4 regions of the Thauera sedimentorum genome follow, and region 1 is predicted to be linked to each of the others. Evidence: riboswitches for the same ligand, from Rfam matches in the RefSeq annotation. Region 1 holds a riboswitch; each other region holds the start of a gene.
The links. A riboswitch is a leader RNA that binds a small molecule or an ion and turns the genes downstream of it on or off. The one in region 1 is predicted to bind cobalamin.
Positions count from the first base shown of each region.

Region 1 (4,193 bases):
ATGGACGCGAGATCGCGGTATGGCAGGCCGGTCCGGCCGACGCGCCGGCCGTGCTGCTGGCGCACGGCTGGGGCGGGCGCGCGGTGCAGATGGGCAGCTTCGTCGAGCCGCTGCTCGCCCGCGGCCATCGTGTGGTGTGGTACGACCAGCCGGGCCACGGCGCCAGCGGCGGCGGCGCGGTGGCGCTACCGGACATGCTGCGCGCCCTCGAAGCGGTGGTGCGCACCCATGGACCGTTCAGCGCGGCGGTCGGCCACTCGCTGGGCGCTGGCGTGCTGGCGCTCGCACTGCGCCGCGGCCTGGTGCTGGAGCGCGCGGTGTTCGTCGCCCCGCCCGCATCGATGAACGAATACGCCCACCACTTCGCCCGTCTGCTCGGCATCAGTGCACGGGTGCGCGAGGCCATGCGCGAGCGCCTGGAGCGCCGCTACGGCCTGCGTTTCGCCGAGATCGACCGCAGCGAGGAACTGGCGCAGGTGCGCATCCCGGCGCTCTTCGTACATGATGCGGCCGACCCGGACGTCCCCTTCGAGCACAGCCAGCGCCTCACCGCGCGCATGCCCACAGCCCGCCTGATCCGAACCTGGGACCTGGGCCATCACCGCATCCTGCGCGACCACGGCGTGGTAAGCGCCGCAGCGGCCTTCATCGGCGGACAGGAGCACGCCCTGCCCGCCGAACTGCCACGCCTGCCGGAGCCGGCACCGCTCTACTGAGCGGGCGCACAGGGCAGGAGCGGGCTTGCCCACGATGCGGCCGGCAAGGAAACCGCCGCCGCATCGCGGCCAAGGCCGCTCCTACGACACACGCCCTCCGCTTCAGCCCAGCGGCCCGCCCGCGGCAAGTACCGCCTGCGTGTCGCGCACCGCGTCGACCAGCGCCTCGTCCGCTTCGCCCGCCGCGCCCTGCCAGCGGTCGAAGTGCAGCAGCTGCTCGATCGGCAGGCGCGGCAGCCAGCCGGCAGCTTCCAGTTCTGGCTTGCGGTAGAAGTGGCTGACGTGGCCGATGCACAGGTAGGCCACCGGGGTGATGCCGGCGGGGATGCCGAGCGCCTCGCGCAGCGCGCGCTGGTGGAAGATGCTCACCCAGCCCACCCCCAGACCTTCGGCGCGCGCGGCGAGCCACAGGTTCTGCACCGCGCACACCGTGCTGTACAGATCCATGGTCTTGATGTGGGTGCGCCCCACCACCACCGGACCGTGGCGTTCGCGGTCGCAGGTCAGGCACAGGTTCACCGGTGCTTCGAGGATGCCTTCGAGCTTGAGCTTGCGGTAGGTGGTGCGCTGCTCGCCCTCGAACATCAGGGCGGCTTCCGCGTGCGCCTCCGTGAAGGCCGCATGCACCCGCCGTTTGACCTCGGGCGAACGCACCACGACGAAGTCCCACGGCTGCATGAAGCCGACCGAGGGCGCATGGTGGGCGGCGGCGAGGATGCGCGCCAGCACCTCGTCCGGCACCGGGTCGGGGAGGAACTCGCCGCGCACGTCACGGCGGGTGAAGATGGCCCGGTACACCGCGGCGCGCTCGGCGTCGTCGAAGGCGGGATGGGTCTGGATCTGCTGCAATGGGCTGCTCATCGTAGTCCCCTTGGTAAGAGCAGCGGTAGGAGCGGGCTTGCCCGCGATGCGGCTTCATTTGCATCCGGAACCACCCTATCGCGGGCAAGCCCGCTCCTACGCGCGGTGGACAATCCGTTCGGACAGTCCACGTGGACAGCGGCTTTCCACGCCGCTGCGGGTCGCGTCTCGAGGCCGGTCTTCCGACTGAGGTTCGTCCCGTCCGGACGCCTTCCCGGCCTGTTCGGCCAGTGGCTGCTTGCGCTTGCCCGGACGGTCCCCAACACGGCGCTGGGCACGTGGCGGAATCGCACCGCCTTCCCGATTCTCCCGCGCGTCATGCGCGGGCACCTCGAAACGGTGAAAGATCAGTTCGTCAGCAGGCGGGCGGCCACCTCCGGCGCGGACGGGAAATAGAAATGCACGTAGGAGGCGGTGAGCCGGCCGCGGCGGTAGATCGCCTCGCCCTCGCCGCCGTCCGGGCGCTGCGCGCGGCAGAGCGGCGCGAGCGCTGTCTCGGTCTTGGAGTAATGGAAGGTGTGACCGGTCAGGCGGCCTTCCGGCAGTTCGGCCTCCTGCATGCCGAGCGCCGCCAAACGCGGCTGCATCACCGCGCGGCCGGGCAGCAGGCCGCCGAAGGCATGCGTCACGCCGGCCTTGTCCACCACCGCATCGAACAGGCTCATCATGCCGCCGCACTCGGCCAGCAAGGGCTTGCCGGCGTCCACATGCGCGCGCAGGTCGGTCCAGAAGCCGGTATTCGCGGCCAGACGCTCACCGTGCAGTTCCGGATAGCCGCCGGGCAGCCAGACCGCATCGCATTCCGGCAGGCGCTCGCCGGCCAGCGGCGAGAAGAAGGCCAGACGCGCGCCGAGCGCGGTGAGCGTGTCGAGGTTGGCCGGGTAGATGAAGCCGTAGGCCGCATCGCGCGCCACTGCCACGGTGCGCCCGGCGAGCAGCGGCGCCGGCGCGGGCGCGGCCACCGGGGCGAAGTCGACCGGCGGCGGCAGTTCGCCCGCGCCGGTGGCGGCCAGCGCGTCGGCCATGCGGTCCAGGCGCTCGGCCAGATCGGCGATCTCGGCGGCCTGCAGCAGGCCGAGATGGCGCTCGGGCAGGGCCGCGCCGGCTTCGCGCGGCACCGCGCCGTACCAGCGCATGCCGTCCGGCAGCGCCGCGCGCAGCATGTCGGCGTGGCGCGCGCTGCCCACCCGGTTGGCAAGTACGCCGGAGAACGGCAGGCCGGGCCGGTAATGCGCCAGCCCGTAGGCCACCGCGCCGAAGGTCTGCGCCATCGCGCTGGCGTCGATCACCGCCATCACCGGGATGCCGAAGCGCTGGGCGATGTCGGCTCCCGAGGGTCCGCCGTCGTACAGGCCCATGACGCCTTCGACCAGGATCAGGTCGGCCTCGCGCGCCGCGGCGTGCAGCCGCCAGGCGGCATCCTGTTCGCCGCACATGCCCAGATCCAGGTTGTACACCGGTGCGCCGCTGGCCACCGCGTGGATCTGCGGGTCGAGGAAGTCCGGGCCGCACTTGAACACCCGCACCCGCCGCCCCTGGCGGGCGTGCAGGCGGGCGAGCGCGGCGGTGACCGTGGTCTTGCCCTGGCCGGAGGCGGGAGCGGCGACGAAGAGCGCCGGGCAGCGTTCAGTCATCGGCGGCCTCCCCGCGGTGGATGGCGCTGCAGCCGGCGTGCGGCGGGTGTGCCGGCGGCTCGCCCGCGTCCGGCTGGAACCAGGCCAGGCGCGGGTACAGGCCCACCACCCCGCCCACTACGGTGAGCGCGGGCGGACGGATGCCGGCCCGCGCGACCTGCCCGGCCAGGTCGGCCAGCGTAGCCACCGCCACGCGCTGCTGTGCGGTGGTGCCGCGCTCGATGACGCCTGCCGGCGTGCTCGCCGGCAGGCCGTGTTCGACCAGGCGGGCGCAGATCTCGCCCAGGCGCGAGATGCCCATGTAGATCACCAGGGTCTGATTGGGGCGGGCGAGCATCGGCCAGTCCAGCTCCAGCGCGCCGTCCTTGAGGAAGCCGGTGGCGAACACCACCGACTGCGCATGGTCGCGGTGGGTGAGCGGGATGCCGGCGTAGGCGGCGATGCCCGCCGCCGCAGTCACGCCGGGCACCACCTCCACGGTGATCCCCGCGGCCATCAGCGTCTCCATCTCCTCACCGCCGCGCCCGAAGATGAAGGGGTCGCCGCCCTTCAGCCGCACCACCCGCCGCCCGGCGCGCGCATGACGCACCAGCAGGGCGTTGATCTCGTCCTGCGGCAGGGTGTGGTCGGCGGCCTTCTTGCCGACGTAGATGCGCGCGGCCGCAGCGGGCGCGAGCTCGACGATGAGCGGACTGACCAGATTGTCGTACACCACCACCTCGGCACCGGCCACCAGGCGCGCGCCGCGCAGGGTGAGCAACTCCGGGTCGCCGGGGCCGGCGCCGACCAGGTAGACATGACCGGGTTGCGGCCCCGGACGGGCGCTGGCAAGTTCAGGCAGGGACATGCTTGCTCTCGGTGTGGCGGGACCAGGGACATGGTTTCGCTGTCAACATAGCGCCTATCGGCCCGCCTTGTCGGCCAGTTCCGCCAGCCCGGCCAGCACGCGCGCGCCCGGCTGGAAGAAATTCTCCCCGACGAG
Region 1 covers NZ_JACTAH010000002.1:47,507-51,699, forward strand. Annotated here, with positions in the region: gene IAI53_RS09965 (alpha/beta fold hydrolase) at 1-716, shown strand, start outside; gene bluB (5,6-dimethylbenzimidazole synthase) at 819-1,577, opposite strand; cobalamin riboswitch at 1,733-1,926, opposite strand; gene IAI53_RS09975 (cobyrinic acid a,c-diamide synthase CobB) at 1,925-3,211, opposite strand; gene cobA (uroporphyrinogen-III C-methyltransferase) at 3,204-4,058, opposite strand; gene IAI53_RS09985 (ABC transporter substrate-binding protein) at 4,113-4,193, opposite strand, start outside.

Region 2 (4,193 bases), on a different contig from region 1:
TCGAGCGCGCCGCCGCGCTCGACCTCGACGAAGCCGCCGCGCGACTCGGCCAGCAGCGCCAGGGTGTCGGCCGGCAGCACGCCGCGCGACCACAGGCTGCCCTCGTAGCTCGAATAGCGCCCGCGCTCCTCGGCCAGCTCGGTCGAGGCCAGGTAGGCGTGGTAGCACAGCGCCTCGGCGGAGACGTCGGCAAAGGCCACCGCCTCGTCGGACGCATAGGCCACGCCCATGCGGTGCAGGCAGTCGGCAAAGCCCATCATCCCCAGGCCCACCGGGCGGTGGCGCAGGTTGGAGGTGCGCGCCTTGGGGGTGGCGTAGTAGTTGATGTCGATGACGTTGTCGAGCAGGCGCATGGCGCTGCGCACCGTGCGCGCGAGCTTGTCGTGATCCAGCGTCCAGCGCCCGTCAGCGCCCTGCACCAGATGGGCCGGCAGGTTCACCGAACCGAGGTTGCACACCGCGGTCTCGTCGGCCGAGGTGTTCAGGGTGATCTCGGTGCACAGGTTGGAGCTATGCACCACGCCCACATGCTGCTGGGGCGAACGCACATTGCAGGCGTCCTTGAAGGTGATCCACGGATGCCCGGTCTCGAACAGCATGGTGAGCATCTTGCGCCACAGCTGCAGCGCGGGGATTTTCTTGAACAGCTTCAGCTCGCCGCGCGCGGCGCGCTCCTCGTAGCCCAAGTAGGCGGCCTCGAAATCGCGCCCGAAACGCTCATGCAGGTCGGGCACGTCCACCGGCGAGAACAGCGTCCATTCGCCGCCCTCCATCACCCGCTTCATGAACAGATCCGGAATCCAGTTGGCGGTGTTCATGTCGTGGGTGCGGCGGCGCTCGTCGCCGGTGTTCTTGCGCAGCTCGAGGAATTCCTCGATGTCCAGGTGCCAGCTCTCCAGGTAGGCACACACCGCCCCCTTGCGCTTGCCGCCCTGGTTCACCGCCACCGCGGTGTCGTTGACCACCTTGAGGAAGGGGATCACCCCCTGGCTCTTGCCGTTGGTGCCGCGGATCAGGCTGCCCAGCGCGCGCACCGGGGTCCAGTCGTTGCCCAGGCCGCCGGCGAACTTCTGCAGCAGGGCGTTTTCCTTGATCGCCTGGTAGATGCCTTCCAGGTCGTCGGCCACTGTGGTGAGGTAGCACGAAGACAGCTGCGAGTGCCGCGTGCCGCTGTTGAACAGCGTCGGCGTGCTGCTCATGAAGTCGAAGGTCGCGAGCAGGCGATAGAACTCGATGGCGCGCGCCTCGCGGTCGATCTCGTTGAGCGCCAGGCCCATCGCCACGCGCATGAAGAAGGTCTGTGGCAGCTCGATGCGGGTGTTGTCCACGTGCAGGAAGTAGCGGTCGTAGAGCGTCTGCAGGCCGAGGTAGTTGAAGCGCAGGTCGTTGGTCGCATCGAGCGCGGCAGCCAGGCGCGCCAGGTCGTACTCGCCCAGGCGCGGGTCGAGCAGCGCGGCTTCGATGCCGCGCTTGATCAGCGCAGGGAAGCACTCGGCGTAGCCGGCGACCATGTCTGCTTGGCTTGCCGCGCGGCCCAGCACTTCCGCACGCAGGCTGTCGAGCAGCAGGCGGGCAGCGACCTTGGCGTAGTCCGGCTCGCGCTCGATCAACGTGCGCGCGGCCAGCACCAGCGCCTGGCGCACCGCCGCCAGCGGCACGCCGTCGTAGAGGTTGGTCAGCGCGTGCTCGAGCACGGTGTCGGGCGACACGCCGCGCAAACCTTCGCAGGCTTCGACGCAGCGCGCGCGCAGCACCGCGCGCTCCAGCGGGATGCGGCGCTCGCCATCGACCGCATGCAGCAGCGGCTCGGCGGCCGCCTGCCCGCCACCGGCGGCGGCTTCGGCCGCGCGCTCGGCCGCGCGCCGTTCGCGGTACAGCACGTAGGCGCGCGCCACGTCGTGGCAGCCTTCGCGCATCAGCGCGAGTTCCACCTGGTCCTGGATGTCCTCGATGTGCACCGTGCCGCCGCCCGGCAGGCGGCGGGTGAGCGCCTGCACCACGGCGCTGGTCAGCCGGGCCACCAGGTCACGCACCCGCGCGGAGGCCCCGCCCTGCCCGCCTTCGACGGCGAGGAAGGCCTTGGTCATCGCCAGCGCGATCTTGTCGGCATTGAAGGGCACGATCGCACCGTTGCGGCGGATCACCTCAAAGGCGCGCGCCGCCTGTGCCAGCTCGGACGGCGGCGGGCCCTTGCGGGGGACGGAGGATTCGGTTTCGGTATGGCTGGCGACTGCCTGCATGCTTGCACTCCCGTAGCATCGGAAGCGGTATGCCGGCACGACGGGACGCACTGCGGACGGGGCCGCACGCTCCGCCATGGAGACACCCCGCCCCAGGTCAGAAAACCGGCCCGCGGATCGGGGCCGGAACGGCGTCGGCAGGTCTCCTGGCTCACGGGTCCTCGCCCGCCACCGGCCTTCCCGGAAGACGCAGCTTCCAGTGGCTCGAATCGGTGGCGGACTCGCCGTCTACAGTTGCGGGGGCAGCTCCGGCATCGGGGCGCGCATCGCTGTGCGCCCCTGACCGGATTCCCTCTTCATCCCTTGCGGGAACCGTCGCGATGGACAGTGTAGCGCCGTGCCGGCTTGCCGTACAAGCCGAACACACTATCTACAGCCCATTTTTCCAATGAACACACTACATTTAGTAGATAAAGCGGCGCGAATCTAAGCTCCGTGCCGCCGCGCTCAGCAAGTGGGTTCGGCCGGCTGGGGCACCGGCACCGGGCGACCGTCATAGCCGAGCGCGACCATCGTGAAGCGGCCACGGGTACACAGGCGACGCTGGCCGGTGAGCAACTCCTCCGCATGCATGATCACCTCCACGCTCATCGAGCTATTGCCCACCCGCAACACGCGGGCGGCCAGATCGACGATCTCGCCTTCGAGCACCGGCGCATGGAAATCGATGCGCTCAGACGCGGCCATGACCACCGGCATGCGTGCATGGCGCGCCGCGGCGACGAAAGCAGCCTTTCCGAGCCAGGCCAGCGCCTGGCCGCCGAACAAGGTGCCGAAGTGGTTGGTGTGCCCGGGAAAGACCATCTCCACCATCGATGAAACGGGACCGATGCCTTCGGGCCCGGGCGACGCCAACTCCACCGCATTCGGCCGCGCCCGTTCCCCTCCCACCGCAACCAGCGTGAACCGGCCGCCCAGGCTGTCATGACGCTCACCGGTCGCAAGGTCCTCGGCGATCACCCGAACCTCCACGTCCACCGAGCGCGTACCGCGCCGCACCACCTCACCCGCCAGTTCGACCAGTCGCCCTTGCGCGACCGGTGAGCGGAAATCGATCTGCCCGCTGCACGCGGTAACCATCGGCCGGCGGGTGGCGCGCGTGGCCACAAGGAAGGCGAGCTTGTCCATCATGGACAGCGCCGCTCCACCGAACAGCGTGCCGTGGTGATTGGCCTGCTCGGGAAACACCATGTCGACCATCAGGGTCGGCGTGGCCGAACCGTGGGCATCTTCCGGGAAAGTGTGACGATTGTCGTCGGCCGTCCCCACGACGGCCATGAACCCTTGCTGTTGCATGCGCATCTCCTGTGTGCATGGGACAGGAGGAGGCACGCTCAGAGGGGGGCGGACCGGTGGCGCCGGCGCCCGCGCGACGCATCCGCCGGGTCGACGACCTGGCAACATGACATTCACGCTCCTCCGGGGACACCCCGCCCCTGTCAGGATTGATTGACGTTGCACACGGCAGGTCTCCTGGCTCGCGGGTCATCGCGTCGCGCCAGCCTTCCCGGCAGAATCGCCAGTGGCATGGATTTGGCACGCAGCTCGCCGCTCACAGTTGCGGGGGCAGCTCCGGATTCAATGCGCCAGGCACGTCACCGGATTCCCTTTTAATCGCGGTCGGCATTCCGACCAGCAAACCGTAGGCGGTGCGCAGCTTAGCCGGCGCGCCAAAGGCATGTCAAACGGGCGTCACCCACGGTCCTCAGTACGGCTGGCCGAACAGCAGGTAGTAGCGCGGCTCGCCCACCCGCGATGCGTAGGCCATGCCCACGTAGAGCGGCCCCAGCACGGTGTCGGCGCCGAGAAACAGCGACATCGAGCTGCGCGAACCGGGAGAGGCCGCGTCCAGGGCATAGTTGCGCAGGTTTCCCCACTCCACCGTGCCGCCGAGATACACGCCACGTCCGAGCGCCTCGGGGAGGGTCGAGATGCGCCGGTAGTAGGAGGCGC
Region 2 covers NZ_JACTAH010000001.1:852,534-856,726, reverse strand. Annotated here, with positions in the region: gene IAI53_RS03815 (ribonucleoside-diphosphate reductase subunit alpha) at 1-2,240, opposite strand, end outside; cobalamin riboswitch at 2,360-2,572, opposite strand; gene IAI53_RS03810 (acyl-CoA thioesterase) at 2,688-3,542, opposite strand; cobalamin riboswitch at 3,687-3,900, opposite strand; gene IAI53_RS03805 (patatin-like phospholipase family protein) at 3,946-4,193, opposite strand, start outside.
Region 2: another riboswitch for cobalamin. It lies ahead of IAI53_RS03815 (ribonucleoside-diphosphate reductase subunit alpha); the one in region 1 lies ahead of bluB (5,6-dimethylbenzimidazole synthase).

Region 3 (4,193 bases), on a different contig from region 1:
CCCTCGACGAAGCCATGCTCACCGGCGAGAGCCTGCCGGTGGACAAGGCCGCCGGCGACAAGGTGTTCGCCGCCACGCTCAACGGCGAGGGCCTGCTGCGCTGCGAGGCGACCGGGGTGGGGGCGTCCACGCTGCTGGCCGGCATCATCCGCATGGTCGCCCAGGCGCAGGGCTCCAAGGCGCCGGTGCAGCGCCTGGCCGACCGCATCTCGGCCGTCTTCGTGCCGGTGGTCGTGGGCCTCGCGCTGCTGACCCTCGCCGGCTGGTGGCTGTGGTCGGGCGACTTCGCCCAGGCCTTGATCAACGCCGTGGCGGTGCTGGTGATCGCCTGCCCGTGCGCGCTCGGGCTGGCGACGCCCACCGCGATCATGGTGGGCACCGGCCAGGGTGCGCGTGCCGGCATGCTGGTGAAGAACGCCGAAGCGCTGGAACTGGCCGAGAAGGTGCGCGTGCTGGCGGTGGACAAGACCGGCACGCTGACCCGGGGCGAGCCCGCGGTGACCGACGTGCTGCCGGCGCCCGGGTGGACGAGCGGGGGCTTGCTGGAGATGGCGGCTGCGGCCGAGCAGGGCAGCGCCCATCCGATTGCGCGGGCGGTACTGGCCCACGCCCAGGCCGAGGGCTTGAGCCTGGCGCCGGTGGAAGCGGTCCGGAGCTTCGGTGGCAAGGGGCTGGAAGGGCGTGTCGAAGGCCGCACGGTGCTGCTGGGTGCCCCGGGTTTCCTTGCTGAGCGCGGGACGGCGGTGCCGGAAGGTTTCTGCGACGAGCTGGCGGCCGGTGGCCGTACGCTGGTGGCGGTGTCGGTGGACGGTGCTTTCGCCGGCGCGCTGGGCGTGGCCGACCAGGTGCGCGAGGACTCGGCCCGCGCGGTGGCGCGCTTGCAGGCTCGCGGTATCGAGGTCGTCATGTTGACCGGCGATCATGCGGCGACAGCGGCGACGATTGCCGCGCAGGTGGGCATTGAGGATTACCGGGCAGGCGTGCTGCCTGGCGACAAGGCGGCGGCGGTGAAGGCCCTGGGCAAGGACGGCAAGCTGGTCGGCATGGCCGGCGACGGCATCAACGACGCGCCCGCGCTGGCCGCGGCCGATGTATCGTTCGCCATCGGCGTGGGGGCCGACGTCGCGGTGGAGGCCGCCGACATCACCCTGGTGCGCAACAGCCTGGACGGGGTGGCCGACGCGATCGACCTGTCGCGCGCCACGCTGGCGAAGATCCGCCAGAATCTGTTCTTTGCCTTCATCTACAACGTGCTCGGCATTCCGCTGGCGGCGCTCGGTTTCCTCAACCCGGTGGTGGCCGGCGCGGCGATGGCGATGAGCTCGGTGTCGGTGGTCAGCAACTCGCTGCTGCTTCGGCGCTGGCGAGCCGGGCGATAGGTTTTGTTCGATGGACCCCAAGGGCTGGAGTGAAAGCGATGAATGAAGTGACGATCAAGGTGGAAGGCATGAGCTGCGGCGGCTGCGTGCGCAACGTGACCGGTGTGCTCAAGGCGCTGGCCGGCGTGAGCGAGGCGGAGGTGTCGCTGGACGGGGCGAGCGCGCGGGTCAGCTACGATCCCGCGCAGGTCACCCCCGAGCAGATGCGCGCGGCGGTCGAGGCGGCCGGCTTCGACTCGCCGGCCTGAGCGCCGGCGCGCAAGGGCGCGGCTCAGCGCCCTTCCAGGCGAAACACGATGGGCACCCGCAGCCAGCTGTCCACCGGCTGGCTGCCGCGTCTTGCCGGCTCGAAGCGCCAGTGGGCGACGGCATCGCGCGCCGCACGGTCGAGCCGCGGGTGGCTGCTGCTCTCGGCGATCTCGATTTCCGCCGCACGTCCGGAGGCCAGCACGTGGACGCGCAGCGTCACCTGGCCTTCTTCCCCCCGGCGTCGCGCGGCGGCGGGATAGCCGGGCGGGGGATTGTGCAGGTAATCGGCGTCGTAACGTGCGGGCGCCAGGGTCTCCGCCTGTTGCCGGCTGGTCGCTGCCACTGCGCTGGTAGTGGGGGCCGGGGCTTGGTCGGCGGGCGGTTGAACCTCTGTTGCCGGATCGGGGGCGGATTCGCCGGGCGGCCGGGCGGCGTGGTCCTCAGGGACCGGTACCACCGCGGCCGGTTCCGGCGCTTGCCGGGGCACGACAGGCGCGTGGCTTGCCGCAGTCGTGACCGGACGGGCGTTCTGCGGCGGCGGTAGCGGACGTGGCTTGGGCGCCTGGGCGGACGGCTTGGGTTTGACGGGTTCCTGCGCTGGCCGGGGGGGCAGGCTGGGCGTCGCCGTCGGTTGGGCGACCGGTGGCGTGAGCAGCTGGACGCTCACCACGCTCTCGGCAGGGCGCGCCTGGGTCAGTGGTTCATCGCCCAGGCCCAGCCAGGCCAGGCCGGCCACGTGCAGGCCTGCGACCAGCGCAAGCCAGCCCCATTGCAGCGGCGGCAGCACGGTGGCGCCATGGGCGCCGCCGGAGGACAGCAGGGAGGGCGTGGGGTTGTTCATCTCGGCCCGCGGAACCAGACTATTGCGCGGGCGGACACGGGCACGAGGCTCGCGACGCGCAGCCGACCCGCAGCGCTTCACACACGGCCGGTGCATGGCGCCGGGCCGCATCATTGGAAGGCCGGTCTCCGGGCTCGGCGCGGAAGGTCTTTCCAGCGCCATACCGTTGCGGGGGCAGCACAGGCCTTGCACCTGTTTCCCGATTCTCCTTCGCGGCGACAGCCGGCGAAGGCACCTTCTATTCAGCGCTGCATTATAGGCGGTGCAGGCTTTCCCGTATAATTTCGCCCACTTTTTCCATGGGAGGGTTGTGTAATGGGCTTCGAAAACGTCCCCGCCGGCAAGGATGTGCCGAACGACATCAACGTCATCATCGAGATTCCGGCGCAGGCCGATCCGATCAAGTTCGAGGTGGACAAGGACAGCGGCGCGGTCTTCGTCGATCGCTTCATGGGCACCTCCATGCGCTACCCGATCAACTACGGCTACGTGCCGCACACCATCGCCGGCGACGGCGACCCGGTGGACGTGCTGGTGGTCACCCCCTTCCCGCTGCTGCCGGGCGTGGTGATCCGCTGCCGTCCGGTCGGCGTGCTGAAGATGGAAGACGAGTCGGGCATGGACGCCAAGGTGGTGGCGGTGCCGGTCTCCAAGCTGACCCCGCTGTACGACAAGGTGCAGACCACCGACGACCTGCCCGAGCTGCTGATGAAGCAGACCGTGCACTTCTTCGAGCACTACAAGGATCTCGAGCCGGGCAAGTGGGTCAAGGTGCTGGGCTGGGGCTCGGTGGACGAGGCCCGCAAGGAAATCACCGACGGCCTGGCCAACGCCGCCAAGTGATCGCCGTGGCCCGGTGAACGCCGGGCAGCAGGATGGAAGGCCCGCCGCGTGCGGGCCTTCGTGCGTCTACGGCCCGCTGCGGAAGGGCGAGCGTTCGGCCAGTTCGTCGAGGTAGAAGCGCACGCCCTTGCGTTCGCGCGCGAGGAAATCGTCCACCGCGTCGCGGAAGCGCGGATCTGCGATCCAGTGCGCCGAGCAGGTGGGTACCGGTTCCAGGCCGCGCGAGAGTTTGTGTTCGCCCTGCGCGCCGCCTTCGAAGCGCGACAGTCCCTGTGCGATGCAGTAGTCGATGGCCTGGTAGTAGCACAGCTCGAAATGCAGGAAGGGCAGCGCCTCGGTCGCGCCCCAGTAGCGCCCGTAGAGCGCCTCGCGGTCGCACAGGAAGAACGCGGCGGCGACCGGTTCGCCCTGCCGTTCGGCGACCAGCAGGCGCACCCCGCCGGGCAGGGCGGCCGCCAGCGCCGGGAAGAATGCCGGGGTCAGATAGGGCGTGGAGCGGTGCAGCGCGTAGGTGAGGCTGTAGCAGCGGTGGAAGAAGGCCCAGTCGGCTGCGCTCGCGCCGTGGCCGTCGAGCCAGCGCAGGCTCAGCCCGTGTGCGGCGGCGCGGCGGCGTTCCTGGCGGATCTTCTTGCGCTTGTCGTGGTTGAGCTGGGCCAGGAAATCTTCGAAGTCGCGGTAGCCGGCGTTGCGCCAGTGGAACTGCACCCCGTGGCGCAGCATCAGCCCGGCTTCGGCCAGCCAGGGGGCTTCTTCATCGGCGGGAAAGAGCAGGTGGAAGGACGACAGGCCGCTGTCGGCAACCGTGTCCAGCACCGCGGCGAGCAGGGCCTTGCGGTCTGCGCCGCTGTGGCCGAGCAGGCGTGCGCCGGGGATGGGTGTGA
Region 3 covers NZ_JACTAH010000001.1:335,748-339,940, forward strand. Annotated here, with positions in the region: gene IAI53_RS01485 (heavy metal translocating P-type ATPase) at 1-1,379, shown strand, start outside; gene IAI53_RS01490 (heavy-metal-associated domain-containing protein) at 1,418-1,627, shown strand; gene IAI53_RS01495 (energy transducer TonB) at 1,651-2,469, opposite strand; cobalamin riboswitch at 2,572-2,723, opposite strand; gene ppa (inorganic diphosphatase) at 2,785-3,312, shown strand; gene IAI53_RS01505 (GNAT family N-acetyltransferase) at 3,379-4,193, opposite strand, start outside.
Region 3: another riboswitch for cobalamin. It lies ahead of IAI53_RS01495 (energy transducer TonB); the one in region 1 lies ahead of bluB (5,6-dimethylbenzimidazole synthase).

Region 4 (4,193 bases), 700 kb from region 1:
ATCGCCAGCGAAGTGAGCGCGGCGGCGAGCGAGGACAGCGCGACCCCGGCGAGGATCAGCGTGAGGTTGCCCGCGCCGCGGCGCGCGACCAGGTAGAGCACCGCGGTGGCGAGCGCGGCGCAGCCCATCGCCGCGGCCGGCAGCAGCCAGATGTTGATCGCGGCGAAGCCGAAGTACAGGCACAGCACCGCGCCCAGGCTGGCGCTGGCGCTCACTCCCAGCAGGCCGGGCTCGGCGAGCGGATTGCGCAGCAGGCCCTGCAGCGCGGCGCCGGCCATGCCCAGCGAGGCGCCGACCAGGATGGCGAGCAGCACGCGCGGCAGGCGGATCTCGGCGACGATGGTGTGACGGCGCTGCAGCAGTTCGTCGGCGACCGTGTCGCCGCCCGGCAGCAGGGCGCCGGCGATGTCGGCGAGGCCGAGCGGCACCGGGCCGATGGCGAGCGAGGCCAGCGCGAGCAGCGCCAGCGCGGCGAGCAGGGCGCCGTTCAAGCGGGCGCTGCTCATTGGGCACCCTTGGCGCTGCGCGCCGTCCCGCCAGGCGGGAGCGAGCGCTGCTTGGGGCGGCCCGGCGCAGCGCTCATCGGTGCGCCTCCTTGGAGGTTACGCGGCGCAGGCCGGCGGCGAGCTCTTCGGCGGCCTCGACCAGCTGCCAGTTGCTGCAGCCCCAGTCGTTGTGGGTGAGCGCCAGCGTCGGGCGGGTGGCGGCCACCTCCCGCATCTGCGGATGGCGGCTCAAGCCGGCGCGCGCGTAGGCGCCGTCGTGCACCATCTGGCTGGTGACCAGAAGTTCGGGCGGGTTGGCGACCACCTCTTCCAGCGCGGCGCGGCCCCAGCCCTGGCGCCCGTTCGCGGCGGCGTGGTTGGCGAGGCCGGCGGCCTGCAGCACCGCGTCCACATGGGTGCCGGCGCCGGCGGTGCCGCCATTGGGGCGCAGGTAGAGCGCGCTCGGGCGTGTAGCGTCGCCCCGCAGGGCGGCCAGCCGTGCCTGCACCTCGCCGACCAGGGCCTCGGCGGCGGCGCCGCGGCCGATGGCCTCGCCCACCTTGCGCGTGCTGGCGAAGATGCCGTCCCAGTCGTTGGGGAAGGGCACGGTGACGATCGCAATGCCGTGGCGGGCGAACAGCGCCTGCTGGTGGCGTGCCTGCCAGCGTCGCGAGGCGAGCACCACGTCGGGCCGTGCGGCGATCACTTCCTCGGCGCTGCCGCTGTTGGCGGCGAAGTGCGCGGCGCGCGCGGCGAGCGAGGAGCGCGCCGGGTCCTGGCTTTTCAGGGACACCGAGACGATCTGCGCCGGGTCGGCGAGCGAGAGCAGCAGCACGTCGGCGCACAGATTGGTGGACATCACCCGCGGCAGCGGGCCGGCTGCCGCCGCAGCGAGCGGCGCGGCAGCCAGCAGCAGGGCGGCGAGCCGGTGGCGCATCAGAAGTCGATGCCGGCCTGGGCCTTCACGCCGGCCTTGAAGGCGTGTTTGCGGTCGGCGATCTCGCTTACCGTGTCGGCCAGCTCGACCAGCTCGGGCTTGGCGGCGCGGCCAGTGACGATCACGGTCTGCATCGGCGGGCGGTTCGCGATCGCAGCCAGCACCTCGGCGGTGTCGAGGTAGTTGTACTTCAGCATGTAGGTGAGCTCGTCGAGCAGCACCAGGTTCACCGCCGGGTCGCGCAGCATGCGCGCGGCCTGCGCCCATGCCTCGTCGGCAGCGCGCTTGTCGGCGTCCCAGTTCTGGGTGTTCCAGGTGAAGCCGGTGGCCATGGCGTGGTATTGCACGCCGGCGCCGGCCGGGCTCTGCTGCAGGAAGGTGACCTCGCCGGTGGCCTGGGTGCCCTTGATGAACTGCACCACGCCGGTGCGCTGGCCGTGGCCGAGTGCGCGGTACAGGGTGCCGAAGGCCGAGGTGGTCTTGCCCTTGCCGTTGCCGGTGATCAGGATGACGATGCCGCGTTCTTCCTGGGCGCGTGCGATGGCGGCGTCGACGACGTCCTTTTTGCGCTGCATGCGCTCGTTGTGGCTGTGCTTCTTGTCCTCGTCCATGGTCGGCGCTCCGAGTGTTCATGTCGAAGGTGCCGGGCGGGGAAGGACGAAACACGTCGGGCAGGACCGTTACGGACGGCTGCCCTGCACTGCGGCTGGCGAATGCTCGGGCTGAGGCGCCCACGGACCAGTCGGTGAATCGCCCACACCCCGGGGCACCTACCTTGTCGTCGATCGGGTCGGTCTTCTGGCTCGCCGTCGTCCGGAGGCCGCCGCCTTCCCGGGCGCGAGGGCCCAGTGGCGTGTGTGGCGGCTCCGTCAGGCTTACAGCAGCGGGGGCTGCGCCGGAATGGCGGGCGCGTTGTGCGCCGGCGTCACCGGACTTCCCGTTTCACCCCGGAGCGCGGATGCGCGACGGGGCTCCTGATCGATGCAGTGCGCAATATACGGCAAGCGCCTCGCGTCGGGCAATCTGTTCGGGGAGCCTTGGGCGAACGGCGGGCGACGGTCTTGCATTTTTCTAGACGAGCGGTCTAATATTCAGCCCATGGAAGCGCCCCCCGCCCTGCGCCGCCGTCCCGGCCGCCCCCCGAAACGCATCGACGACCGCCTCGATACCCGCGAGGCGCTGGTGCGCTGCGGCACCGAGGTGCTCACCGAGAAGGGCTTCGCCGCCACCGGCATCGACGAGGTGCTGCGCCGCGTGGGCGTGCCCAAGGGCTCCTTCTATCACTACTTCGACAACAAGGAAGCCTTCGGCCGCGCGGTCATCGACCAGTACGCCGCCTACTTCGCGCGCAAGCTCAACCGCTGCTTTTTCGATGCCTCGCGCCCGCCGCTGGCGCGCGTGCAAGCCTTCGTGGACGACGCCTGCGGCGGCATGGCGCGCTACGAATTCCGCCGCGGCTGCCTGATCGGCAACCTCGGCCAGGAGATGGCGGTGCTGCCCGAGGCCTACAGGGCCCGCCTGGAGGAGGTTTTCGAGGACTGGCAGGCGCGCCTGGCCGCCTGTCTGCATGAGGCCCGCAAGGCGGGAGAGATCGCGCCGCATGCGGACTGCGAGGCCCTCGCGGCCTTCTTCTGGATTGGCTGGGAGGGTGCGGTCTTGCGCGCCAAGCTCGCGCGCAGCGAGGCGCCACTGCGGCAGTTCGCCGCCGGCTTCCTCGCCGGCCTGCCGCGCTGATTCTTTTTACGAGTATTTCTAGACGACCGGTCTAGAACCACATGGAGGAGATGGACATGTTCAAGGCAATCCTGATTGAGAAGGACGACGCCGGTTACCGCGCACAACTCACCGAGCTGGCCGACGACGCGCTGCCGGAAGGCGACGTCACCGTGCGTGTGGCCTACTCGACGCTGAACTACAAGGACGGCCTGGCGATCACCGGCAAGGGCCCGGTGGTGCGCAAGTTCCCGATGGTGCCCGGCATCGACCTGGCCGGCACGGTGGAAGCCAGCAGCCACCCGGACGTCGCCGTGGGCGATGCGGTGGTGCTCAACGGCTGGGGCGTGGGCGAAGGTCATTGGGGCGGCCTCGCCCAGCGCGCCCGCCTCAAGGGCGACTGGCTGGTACCGCTGCCGTCCGCATTCACCGCCCGCCAGGCGATGGCCATAGGCACCGCGGGCTATACCGCGATGCTGTGCGTGATGGCGCTCGAACGCCACGGCGTGACCCCGGACCAGGGCGAGATTCTGGTGACCGGCGCCAACGGCGGGGTGGGTAGCGTGGCGGTGGCCGTGCTGGCCAAGCTGGGCTACACCGTGGTGGCCTCCACCGGCCGGCCGGACGAGGCCGACTTCCTCAAGACCCTGGGCGCCGCGGAGATCATCGACCGCGCCACCCTCAACGCCCCGGGCAAGCCGCTGGCGCGCGAGCGCTGGGCCGGTGCGGTGGACACCGTGGGCAGCCACACGCTCGCCAACGTGTGCGCCAGCACCCGCTACCGCGGCACCGTCACTGCCTGCGGGCTGGCGCAGGGCATGGATTTCCCCTCCACGGTGGCGCCCTTCATCCTGCGCGGTGTGACGCTGGCCGGCATCGACAGCGTGATGGCGCCGCGCGCCGAGCGCCTGGAGGCCTGGCAGCGCCTGGGGCGCGACCTGGATGTGGCCAAGCTTGAGCTGATCACCAGCGAGATCGGCCTGAGCGAGGTGATCGACACCGCCGGCCGCCTGATGGCCGGCCAGGTGCGCGGCCGCGTGGTGGTGGATGTGAACCGC
Region 4 covers NZ_JACTAH010000002.1:751,724-755,916, forward strand. Annotated here, with positions in the region: gene IAI53_RS13310 (FecCD family ABC transporter permease) at 1-506, opposite strand, end outside; gene IAI53_RS13315 (ABC transporter substrate-binding protein) at 580-1,422, opposite strand; gene cobO (cob(I)yrinic acid a,c-diamide adenosyltransferase) at 1,422-2,033, opposite strand; cobalamin riboswitch at 2,194-2,415, opposite strand; gene acuR (acrylate utilization transcriptional regulator AcuR) at 2,521-3,156, shown strand; gene acuI (acrylyl-CoA reductase (NADPH)) at 3,213-4,193, shown strand, end outside.
Region 4: another riboswitch for cobalamin. It lies ahead of cobO (cob(I)yrinic acid a,c-diamide adenosyltransferase); the one in region 1 lies ahead of bluB (5,6-dimethylbenzimidazole synthase).